Regions from separate parts of the Bacillus sp. P4_E1 genome, predicted to be linked through region 2. Evidence: riboswitches for the same ligand, from Rfam matches in the RefSeq annotation. Region 2 holds a riboswitch; the other holds the start of a gene.
The links. Region 2 has a riboswitch for cyclic di-AMP ahead of AC1DS7_RS04430 (SipW-dependent-type signal peptide-containing protein). Riboswitches for the same ligand answer to the same signal wherever they lie in the genome.

Region 1 (6,210 bases), on a different contig from region 2:
ATTTAAAATTGATGAGGCAGATGAACATGCATTCAAGAAAATGCACGTACGTCCTCGTTCAGAGTTAGTTACACTTCGTCTAGAAGACGACATTAACCCGAAAGAAATTACTGGGAAGTATTTAGAACCAAAAGATTTTTATGAGGCAATGAAACAAGAAGATACAGTTATCATTGATGCACGAAATGATTATGAATTTGATTTAGGACACTTCAAAGGTGCGATTAAACCAGATATTGAATCATTCCGTGAATTACCAGATTGGATTAGAGAAAATAAAGAAACACTTGAGGGTAAAAAGATTTTAACGTACTGTACAGGTGGAATTCGTTGTGAGAAATTCTCAGGTTGGTTAGTTCGTGAAGGTTATGAAGATGTAAGCCAGCTTCATGGCGGAATTGTAACGTACGGAAAAGATCCAGAAGTACAAGGTGAACTTTGGGATGGTCAATGTTACGTATTTGATGAGCGTATCGCTGTACCAGTAAACCAAAAAGAACATGTTATCGTTGGTAAAGATCACTTTACAGGTGAACCTTGTGAGCGCTATGTAAACTGTGCAAACCCTGAATGTAACAAGAAAATTTTATGTTCTGAAGAAAGTGAAGCAAAACATTTACGTGCATGTTCTCATGAATGTCGTGTACACCCACGTAATCGTTATATCGTGCAACACGAATTAACAGAAGAGCAAGTAGCTGCTACATTAGAAAAAATCGAAGCAGGTAAGTAAGCATAATAGAAAACAGATGGTAGCATCGTGCTGCCATCTGTTTTTTAGTTACTTTGTACTATCCTTCTCTTTCACAGCAGATAATACAGTTTGTTTTACCCATGCTTTTCTTCTTTTATGTTGTACACTCCATTGGTATAAACTTTGTATACCTAAAATAAGTGAAATGACTATACCGCTAATCGCTATTAATAGAGCGAAAAATTCAAAAGGCGATGATATTTTGTTTGAATCGGTGTTTCTTAAAAGGTCAATCATAGTAAACCCTAACATTTGGCCTACAACAGAATAGAGCGTTAAAATTAATAATAAGAGGCTATCTTTTTTTGAAGCAACATTTTCTTGATATTTAAATAAACTATCGAGATTTTGTTTCGCGTTCGTGTACAGTACTTCAATGTTAAAAAGTTTTCTTAGACGAAAGAAAATATCTTCACTTTGTGATTGGGATACTAATTCTAAAGAAAAATAATTAGCTGTAAACGAATTTATTGAATAAATTAATTTCTCTATCTCATTTGTATCTTGTTCAATATTTAGTTCAGCATAAGCGTTTGCCATCTTTAATAAAACAACTTTATGAAATAAATTTAATAATAAAGCGTAATAAAACTCCCCGTACATTTGACTAGCAAGTTTAGTGACTGCTTGTTCACCTTCATTTGTAATACATGTGAAAATATGTTCTTCCATAATAAAGTAACGGTTAGGAGCCCATCTTTGATAAGAATGTTTTGTTAAATAATCGTGAATATAAGGAACATTATTTGCACTAATATATGGCTTACCATCATCTGATAATCCGGAAAGACTGGAAGTTCGATATACATCGATTATATGAAGGTCTGACTCTTTGTTTATGGATAATAGAGTTTGTACATACATTCGCTGGTCTTCAAAGAAAGGGAATGTTTGAAAATAAGAACTCCGCAATCTCTTGTTCTCAAAGAAGTCTGTTAAACCATGAAATAAATCACCGAATATAAGTTTTTCTACTTGTGAATATTTTTTTCCATCACATTCAATACAAATAGTCTCAGTCGTATCACTTTTAGTTTCAAGTACACGGAAGCGAGCCGCGAATTCAATTGCTTCTGATAATGTCATGTTAGGAGCGGTTTTTATTTCTGTCCGAATTGTTAAGAACCCAAGCTCATAAGGACAAAGTGTTACATCAATAGAATGTATCTTGAATGGAACGGAAATAAGGTTAGTTGTTAAATGTCCATTTAAATTAAGGTCTTTAGAATAGCGCTGTAATCCTTTTTGATGTTCTGAATGAGGAAAGAGAATTTTATTTGTAAAGGAAAGATAGTATGCTTCCATATTTTGATGTGAAACTTGAAATTTCCCGTAATATGTATTTTCATCTTCAAGATGATCGAGTCGAAAAGGTCGAAAATCATTTTTTTGTAAGAAAGGGAACATATTTTGTTCATATCCAGTTTTAAACGAAAACGGGAATATAAATTGAAATATAGCTGTTGTTACATCTTTTTCCTCGATTGTTTGTATTGCCTCCATTTACATTGTTTCCTTTCCGTATAAGCTATAGAAACAACATGCCCAATTTTTCTTGAAAATAACCTCTCTTGTTCATTAGATTAAGAATGAAAATTCAGCTTATTTAACAAGGGACATGTATAATGTTATGTATACTAAAATTAGTATAATTGTGTTAGAAAAAGGGGGATGTTGTATGCGTATTTTAGTATTAGGAGCTGGGGGCGTTGGCGGATTTTTCGGTGGCCGATTAGTAGAAAAGGGAGAAGATGTTACATTTCTCGTTCGCAGCAAAAGAAAACAGCAATTAGAAGAAAAAGGCCTTGTTATTCGTAGTGTTAATGGAGATTTTTCATTTCAACCGAAATTGGTAACGAAAGAAGATAGAACGACTCCATTTGATGTGATTTTATTTTCAACAAAAGCGTATCATTTACACGAGGCGACCATAGATTTAAAGCCGTTTGTAGGTAAAAATACTGTAATAATCCCATTGTTAAATGGTATCGCTCATTTATCACTATTACAAAAGGAATTCGGTGAAGAAAAAGTAATTGGCGGTCTATGCTTTATCGAGACGACATTAAACAATCAGGGAGAAATTGTACAAACGAGTGCTGCCAACAGACTTGTATTTGGAGAAATTAAGTCTCAAGATTCAGAGAGAATCAATCATATTTCCAAAGCATTTGCAGGTACGAAATCTAGTTTTGTTTTAAGTGAAAATATTACGCAAGATATGTGGCATAAATATTTATTTATTACTGTAATGTCAGGTGTGACAACATTAATGCGTGCACCAATAGGACCGATTCGCGAAAGCGAAGGTGGACGCGATTTTATCCAAAACTTATTTGAAGAATCTGTGCAAATCATGAGGGCATTAGGAGCTCCGGTAAAGGAAAACATTGTTGAGGAACATATGAAAACAATTGATAAAATTTCGTATGATATGAAGTCATCGATGCAGCGTGATATGGAAAAAGGTTCGTCCATTGAAGCGAAGTACTTACAAGGATATTTACTGGATTTAGCAGAGCAATTTTCTAAAGAAGCACCATTATTAGGAGCAGTATATCAAAATTTAAAAGTGTATGAAGAAATGGTCTTTAACAAATCGGCAATAGAATTGGATGTATGAAAAAATAAAAAAGAAAGCAATATATAAATGTATTGCTTTCTTTTTTATTTTTTATGACAAATTATTTATTTCTTTTAACTCTTTCTGTCAAGTTTATTTCTTGTTCGCGTTTCCCATACAACTGATTAATTTCATTTGCTAATGCATCTAAATAGGAATCGGAAAAAATAGGCTTCTTTTCTTTAGACATACGGGTCTCCTTTGTGGATTTTTAGTATTCATTATGTATATTTTTCGGTGGATTATGCGCAATCGTTTTAATTTTTTTCTTTTTTAAAATTTTTGTTTACTTTTTGAAAATAAAGGAGTATTATAATCCACAGTTTCAATTTTCTAAATCGCTGAAGCCGCATGGTGCGGGGGACCCGTTCTTATGGATTAGTACATAATCCAATGGGGTGAATCCTTGAAAAAGGTAGGGCTACTCATAGGCCCGAATCCGACAGCTAACCTCGTAAGCGTTATATTGAGAAGGAAGGTGGAGCTTGTGCGACAAAAAAAATAATGTCTACAAGTCTATTTCGTTATGGCTTGTAGACATTTTTTGTTTTCTGAAGAAATAGTTTATCCGCTGTAATTAGCAGAAAAATTCGTGCAAAATTATTGGAGAGTGGACAGCGTTGGTTTCATCTATCAAAAGGTTTTTAATTGGAAGACCGTTAAAATCAACTGAGTTAGGAGAGCAAAAACTTAATAAAACAAAGGCGCTAGCCATTTTATCTTCTGACGCATTGTCATCGGTCGCATACGGACCAGAGCAAATATTAATTGCACTAGCAGGCCTTGGAGCGGTAGCTTATTGGTATTCCATTCCGATTGCAATTGGGGTATTAGTATTATTGACAGCTCTTATTTTATCTTATCGACAAATTATTTTTGCTTATCCTCATGGCGGCGGAGCATATGTTGTATCAAAAGAGAATTTAGGGATGAATCCAGGCTTAATAGCAGGAGGATCTTTATTAGTTGATTACATTTTAACGGTTGCAGTAAGTGTATCTGCGGGTACAGATGCGCTCACATCTGCTTTTCCTAGCTTACATGCACATAATGTAATCATTGCGATTATATTTGTCATATTGATTACCATCTTAAATTTAAGAGGCGTAACGGAATCAGCTTCCGTTTTAGCATATCCTGTTTATTTATTCGTTTTAGCACTATTTATATTAATTGGTGTAGGGATATACAATATTTTAACGGGACACGTTTCGCAGGCTTTGCATTCGCCAATTGGAACGCCAGTTGCAGGAATTAGTTTGTTCTTACTGTTACGAGCATTTGCTTCAGGAAGCTCTGCTTTAACGGGTGTTGAGGCGATATCTAACGCAATTCCAAACTTTAAAGATCCTGCACCTAACAATGCAGCGAAAACATTGCTTGCAATGGGTGCATTACTTGCAGTTTTATTTTCTGGAATTGTCTTTTTAGCTTATTATTACGGAATTAATCCAAGTAAGGAAGTAACAGTCGTTTCACAAATTGCTGAACAAACTTTTGGACGTAATTTCATGTACTATTTCATACAAGGTACAACAGCTTTAATATTAATTCTTGCGGCTAACACAGGTTATTCTGCATTTCCACTATTAGCGGTTAATCTTGCAAAAGATAAGTTCATACCGAGAATGTTTACGATTAGAGGAGACCGCCTAGGTTATTCAAACGGTATTATTATACTTGGGATTTCTTCGATTATTTTAATTGTAGCTTTTCAGGGGAAAACAGAACACTTGATTCCGCTATATGCAGTAGGGGTATTTATTCCGTTTACACTTTCTCAAACTGGAATGGTACTAAAATGGCTTCGTGAAAAGCCTGAAGGATGGGCTTTAAGATTAACGGTTAATTTAATTGGTGCAGTCATTAGTTTTATCGTTATGAGCATGTTCTTTTTAACTAAGTTCGCACAAGTTTGGTCAATCCTTATTTTCTTACCTTTCATTATCTTCTTGTTCCATCGAATTAAGAAGCATTATGATGCAGTGGGCGATCAATTAAGTTTAAAAACTTGTGAACCACTTGTTCCGATTGAAGGGAATGTAATTGTCGTTCCTGTAGCTGGTATGACTCATGTAGTAGAAAATTCATTGAACTATGCTAAGGCTCTTTCTGCAGATCAAGTTATCGCTGTATATGTTGCTTTTGACAGAGAAGAGGAAAAGAAATTTGAAGAGAAATGGGAGAAGTGGCAACCTGAAGTAAGGCTTGTTACATTACATTCTCATTATAGAAGCATTATTCAGCCGCTTACAAAATTTATTGACACAGTGCAATATAAAGCGAGTGAATCAAATTACCGAGTTACGGTCGTTATACCACAGTTTATTCCGAAAAAAGGTTGGCATAACATTCTTCATAATCAGTCTAGTTTACTCATTCGTGCGTATTTACTCTATAAAAGAAATGTTGTTATTACGACAGTTCCATATCATTTGAAAAAGTAATAAGATTTTTTAAGGATAGCTTCACGAAAGTGAAGCTATCCTTTTTGTGTATATGCTATGCATAATTGCATATGGATTTAAAAAATATATTAGTATAATTTTAATGGTTATGAATATGTAGTGTTTCCTGTTGTGGTATATAGATAGTTTAATCGAGAAAGTGAATTGAATTTTATTTTGGGATAAGGACATGAGAGCTTGAAAATAAAGGGAATTAAAATACTTCTTTACGTTATATAAATAGCTGTGTTTAAATGACCTTACAGTACAAAACTTACATGAAAACAAAACGAAATTTCATACTTTCACACGTTAATTAGTTTAAAATGAATAATATTTTCATGTAATATATTCACTGTGTGAATGTGGAAATCGCAATAAAATAG
Region 2 (6,210 bases):
ACAAGCTGAATTTCATTTGCTTTTTGTAAAATAAAGTCTGGAATACGCTCTCGTACTTTGACATTCGTAATTTGAGCTACAATATCATGAACGCTTTCTAAATGTTGAATATTAAACGCTGATAATACAGATATACCGGCATCTAACAATTCCTGCACATCCATGTAACGTTTCTTATTTTTCGACCCGGGAATATTACTATGCGCAAGTTCATCCACAACAACAATTTGTGGTGCCCGCTTTATAATTCCTTCTACATCAAGTTCATAAAATACTTTCCCTTTATAATCTATTTCTTTTAAAGAAACTTTTTCTAAATCAGCAATTGCTTCTTCCGTCTCTTTTCTACCGTGTGTTTCAATTAAACCAACTACAATATCAATACCGTCTTTTTTCATCTCTCTTGCATCAAATAGCATTTTATAACTTTTCCCAACTCCAGGTGCAGCCCCTACGTATAGCTTTAGCTTTCCGCGATTTTGCTGCCGAATATATTCTAAATACTCTTCTGGCGTTCGCCTTTGAAACGTCGGTTTATAGTCATCCGCATACAAAACACTCACAACCTTTCTTTCGAAACAACGCTACCTCAATCCATTAGATTGAGGTAGCACTGTTACTATTTCATTAATTTCTGCAATTCTAAATTTAGCTTTAAGACGTTTACACGATCCTCTCCAAATAAACCAAGTGCAGCTCCTTCTGTTTGATCCTTAATCAATTGATCTAGCTTTTCTTTCGGAATATTCGTTAATTTTGAGATGCGATCTACCTGTACGGAAGCCGCCTTCGGACTAATGTCAGGATCAAGCCCTGAACCTGAATTCGTCACTAAATCTATCGGTACTTCTGTAACTGGAACGGCCCGGTTTTGTTTCTTCCAGTCATCAATACTTTTCTCAACTCGTTTTGCTAAATCTGGATTAGACGGTGCATAGTTATTTGAACCAGATGCTTCTGCTTTATATTCTATACTAGAGACACGTCCATGAAAATAACGTGGATCTGTGAAATTTTGACCGATTAATTTTGAACCAACTACTTCATCTTTATCATTATATATAAGACTTCCATCCGCATTATCCTTCATTACCGCTTGCGCAATACCAGTTACAATAAGCGGGTATACGAGGCCGCACAAAACTAGAAATGTAAAAGTAATACGAATAATTGGTGAAAGTATACTTTGTTTTTTCGCCATCTTTTTTTCCCCTCTTCCTTATATGAACAAGCCGACAATCATATCAATTACTTTAATTCCAATGAATGGAACGATAACTCCACCAAGCCCATAAATGAGTAAGTTTCGGCTAAGTAGTGCATTCGAACTCATCGGTTTATATGCGATACCTTTCATCGCTAGAGGAATAAGTAACGGAATAATAACCGCATTAAATATTAATGCTGATAAGATTGCTGAAAGCGGTGATGTTAATTTCATAATGTTTAATGCTTCCATTTGCGGAATCGCAAGTGTAAACATTGCTGGAATGATTGCAAAGTATTTTGCAATATCGTTCGCAATACTAAACGTCGTTAACGCACCACGTGTCATTAACAATTGCTTACCGATTCCTACAACCTCAATAATTTTCGTTGGATTCGAATCTAAATCAATCATATTTGCTGCTTCTTTCGCAGCTGTCGTCCCACTATTCATTGCTAATCCAACGTCAGCCTGTGCTAATGCCGGAGCATCATTTGTACCATCACCTGTCATCGCTACAAGTTTCCCTTTATCTTGCTCTGCTTTAATAACTGCAATTTTATCTTCTGGTTTACACTCAGCAACGAATTCATCTACCCCTGCTTCTTTTGCAATTGTTGCTGCTGTTAATGGGTTATCCCCTGTACACATAACCGTTTTAATCCCCATTTGGCGCAATTGTTCAAAACGCTCACGCATACCAGGTTTTACTGTATCCTTTAAATAAATTAAACCGTAAATACGATCATCCACTGCAACTAAAAGTGGTGTTCCGCCTTCTTTTGAAATTAAATCTGCTTTTTGATTCACATCTTTCGGAATCGTTCCGCCTTGTGATTGAACCCATTCAATAACGGCACCGACAGCACCTTTTCTCACTTTCGTTCCATCCTGTAAATCAACACCGCTCATTCTTGTTTCTGCTTTAAATGGAACAAATTCACCTTGTTCTGCAATTTCTCTATTATATGATATAGATTTCGTTTGTACATATTCTATAACAGATCGACCTTCTGGTGTTTCATCTAAAACTGAGCTAATCGCAGCCCATTTTCCTACTTGCTCAATCGTTTCATTTCCTACTGGTAGCAGTGTATGTGCCATCCGGTTCCCGAAAGTAATCGTACCTGTTTTATCTAAAATAATTGTATTAATATCACCCGCAGCTTCTACTGCTTTCCCTGACATCGCTAATACATTAAACTTTGTTACGCGGTCCATCCCAGCAATACCAATTGCTGATAATAACCCACCAATTGTCGTTGGAATTAAACAAACTAACAATGCTACAAGTACAGCTGTATCAATTTGAAACCCTAAATAGTTTGTAAAAATCGGCAACGTCACAACGACGATTAAGAAAATTAGAGTTAAACTCGTTAATACTGTATTTAAGGCAATTTCATTCGGCGTTTTTTGACGCGCAGCTCCTTCTACTAAAGAAATCATTTTATCAATAAATGATTCGCCAGGATTACTCGTAATTACAATCGTAATCTCATCACTTACGACCATCGTACCGCCTGTCACTGAACAAAAATCGCCACCCGCCTCTTTTATTACAGGAGCTGATTCCCCTGTAATTGCAGATTCATCGACAGACGCTAAACCTTTAATCACTTCACCATCATTTGGAATCATTTCTCCTTGTTTTACAATAACAACGTCACCTTTTCTCAGATCAGTTGCTGAAACTTGAACAATATCTCCATTTTCTTTTACAACATTTGCAAACACATCTTTCTTCGATTGTTTTAAAGAATCGGCTTGCGCTTTACCACGCCCTTCAGCTAAAGCTTCTGCAAAGTTAGCAAATAAAACTGTAAATAATAGAATGAGAGAAACTGTTATATTAAACCACCCTGGTACACTACTAGAACTACTTGGAAGAAAGGATAAAATTAACGTAATGATAAATCCAATTTCCACAACGAACATAATCGGATTCTTTATCATTACTTTCGGATTCAATTTCGCAAAGGATTGTTTCATTGCATGTGTCACGATATCACGATCCATCGTTTTTGCTTGTCTAACCTCATCTTCTACAGCATGTATTTGTGATTCATTTACTCTTTTTTCTTTTACTACTACCGGTCTCATCATTTACCCTCCATTACTTCAATGTAAGAAATTCTGCAATTGGGCCAAGTACTAACATCGGGAAGAATGTTAACGCACCAACAATTACAATTGTTCCGATAAAGATCCCTCCAAATAAACCATTATCCGTACGGAATGTCCCGACTGTTTCTGGTACTACCGTCTTCTCTTTCAGTGAAGCTGCAACAGCTAGCATCGTAATTAAACTGAAATAGCGTCCTAAAAACATAACTAAACCAGTCGTAATATTCCAAAACGGTGTATTGTCTGCTAAACCTTCAAATCCAGATCCGTTATTCGCAGCTGACGATGTGTACTCATATACAACTTGCGTTAAACCGTGGAAACCTGAATGAGAAATTGCATCCGTTCCTAAGCTTGTTGAAAGAGCTAATGCTGAAAACCCTAAAATAAGCAATGGATGAAATAAAATCGTTACCGCAATCAATTTCATTTCCTTACCTTCAATTTTCTTACCTAAAAACTCCGGTGTCCGTCCAACCATTAACCCAGATATAAAGACTGCAATAATTGCATACATAATAATGTTCACAAAACCTGCTCCAACACCGCCGTATACTGTATTTAACATCATATTTACGAGTGGAACTAGACCACCAATTGGTGTTAACGTATCATGCATCGTATTAACGGCCCCTGTTTCAGCAGCTGTCGTTACTGTTGCGTATAGTGAAGAAAATACTGTTCCAAATCGCACTTCTTTTCCTTCTGTACTTCCTTGTACATGTTCGATACCCATTCCATTTAATGCCGGATTACCATTTAATTCAGATGTAGTAATCGTTATAAATCCGAGTAAAAACACCATGAATAGTGAAACGAAAAGGATACGACCTTGTTTTTTATTTCCTACCATTCGTCCGTACGTAAATGGAAGTGCTGTTGGCAATAACATCATAAGCATCATTTGCAAAATATTACTCATTTGCCCTGGATTTTCGAAAGGATGTGTAGAGTTTGCTCCGAAAAATCCACCGCCGTTATTTCCGAGTTCCTTAATGGACACGAATGATGCAACAGGCCCACGTAATATACTTTGCTTTGCCCCATCGATTGTTTGTGCTGTAACTGCCCCGTCTAACGTTTGTGGTACACCAAGTGCGACAAAGATTAGCGCTGCAACAAACGCAATAGGAAGAAATACTCTCGTTAAAGCTCTCGTAAAATCAACGAAAAAGTTACCAAGTTCTTTTCCAGCGAGTCCTCTTATAAATGCCATAACGAGCGCTAACGTCGTTGCTGGTGCTGCAAACATTAAAAATGTAATCCCGATTAATTGTGATAAATAAGACAAACCATTTTCACCGCTATAATGCTGTAAATTTGTATCAGCCATAAAACTAATTGCTGTATTAAAAGCAAGCGTAGGCTCCATTCCCTCGATATGCGCTGGATTTAGCGGCAGCACACCTTGTAATCTGAAAATGAAATATACAACAACAATCATAAATCCGTTGAGTAAAACGAGTGATAATGCGTACTGTTTCCACGTTTGATTGTATTCTTTTACACCCGTAATTTTAAAAATAAGTTTTTCAAAAGGCCCGAATACTTTATCTAGCGTTTTGCTACCTTGAAAAGCTTTTTCTAAATAAATCCCCGTTGGCTTTGCTACTAGAATAAACAAGAGCATTGTAATAACGACTGCAACCCAAATCATAATGAATGATTCCCCCTAATTAAAACTTTTCTGGATTTAATAATGCGTACACTAAGTACACCGTAATCGCTGCAACAATAACCGATAAGACAATCATCATGATTGCTTCCCTTCTTTCACAACTTTATCTGACCAACTTGCAAGACTTGCCATCGATGCGACTAACCCAACAAAAATACCGATCATTACAACATCTAACATAACTACCCCTCGCTTTTTGTTAAAATTTACCATCTAGTTATCAAAAAAAGAACACTAAGCTCTACTTAGTGTTCGAAACGAACAACACAAAGTAAACCTCCTCTCTAAACGCTTACGAGGTTAGCTGTCGGATTCGGGCCTAAAGAGTAGCCCTACTTTCAAAATTGAAAGATTCACCCCAAGTGACAATGCACAAAATTGGTTCCCCCGCTCCATTTCTGGAACTCAGCGATTTTAGGTTTTTTTTGGAAATTTAATGAATGATTTATGAGAGTAAATATACTCCTCTATATTTAACTTGTAAAGGGGTAAATTACTGAAAATAAGAAAATATCCATCTATTTAAGCGTTTACATTAGTTGTTATTAATATTTTTTCATCTGTTTTCTCGTCTTTCCTTTCTTTTTCACAGAAATGATCTTTTAAATACGAAATAAAAAGAGCGAATTACATGAAGTGCATGGCTTGTTGCACTCAGCATTCGCTCTTTTTTCATTCAACCTTTATTCTCCACGCAAAAAAGCACGCAAATTTCTCCCTCGAATATAAACTTGTGATAATTCCGCATGTAACTGCTCATATTCGGTAATATCCGCCTCTAAATACAAAACATCTTTTGATGGTAATATAATATATGGACCTGGAAAAAGAGGATCGAGCACTACCAATTCGTGAACTCTCTCTACCGATATCGCCCAACGATTCGCTATATCTCCTAGTAACAACACTTTCATCTTCATTTCCCCCGCCCTATTCAAAAAATAAAAAAGAAATATTATCACAGTTCGTAAACACTACAAATTTAGCTCCAATTGTTTCATAGAGCCTGGCCGGATAGCGTTTATTCTTTGTAACAACAGTAATAGGCGCTTGAAAAGAAAAACGAATGTGTTCTGTGAAGAAACTAACTATCGGAAGCTCATCCCCTAGTAAAATCACCTTCTTAATACGTGTGCTAATACTAGTAAAATCCTTCTCCTTATTACAGCTATAAGCTGATTCAAACCCATACTCTCTA

Region 1: it holds a riboswitch for cyclic di-AMP, as region 2 does, so the genes downstream of both, AC1DS7_RS07650 (APC family permease) here and AC1DS7_RS04430 (SipW-dependent-type signal peptide-containing protein) in region 2, are expected to answer to the same signal.

Annotation. Positions count from the first base shown of each region.
Region 1 is NZ_JBFUIV010000004.1:256,466-262,675, reverse strand. It holds gene trhO (oxygen-dependent tRNA uridine(34) hydroxylase TrhO) at 1-733, shown strand, start outside; gene AC1DS7_RS07665 (hypothetical protein) at 782-2,257, opposite strand; gene panE (2-dehydropantoate 2-reductase) at 2,433-3,377, shown strand; gene AC1DS7_RS07655 (hypothetical protein) at 3,439-3,567, opposite strand; cyclic di-AMP (ydaO/yuaA leader) riboswitch at 3,707-3,853, shown strand; gene AC1DS7_RS07650 (APC family permease) at 3,998-5,824, shown strand.
Region 2 is NZ_JBFUIV010000003.1:13,369-19,578, reverse strand. It holds gene kdpDN (KdpD-like non-kinase potassium sensor) at 1-563, opposite strand, end outside; gene kdpC (K(+)-transporting ATPase subunit C) at 620-1,201, opposite strand; gene kdpB (potassium-transporting ATPase subunit KdpB) at 1,220-3,310, opposite strand; gene kdpA (potassium-transporting ATPase subunit KdpA) at 3,324-4,991, opposite strand; gene kdpF (K(+)-transporting ATPase subunit F) at 5,011-5,088, opposite strand; gene AC1DS7_RS04430 (SipW-dependent-type signal peptide-containing protein) at 5,088-5,192, opposite strand; cyclic di-AMP (ydaO/yuaA leader) riboswitch at 5,288-5,433, opposite strand; gene AC1DS7_RS04425 (hypothetical protein) at 5,696-5,926, opposite strand; gene AC1DS7_RS04420 (hypothetical protein) at 5,943-6,210, opposite strand, start outside.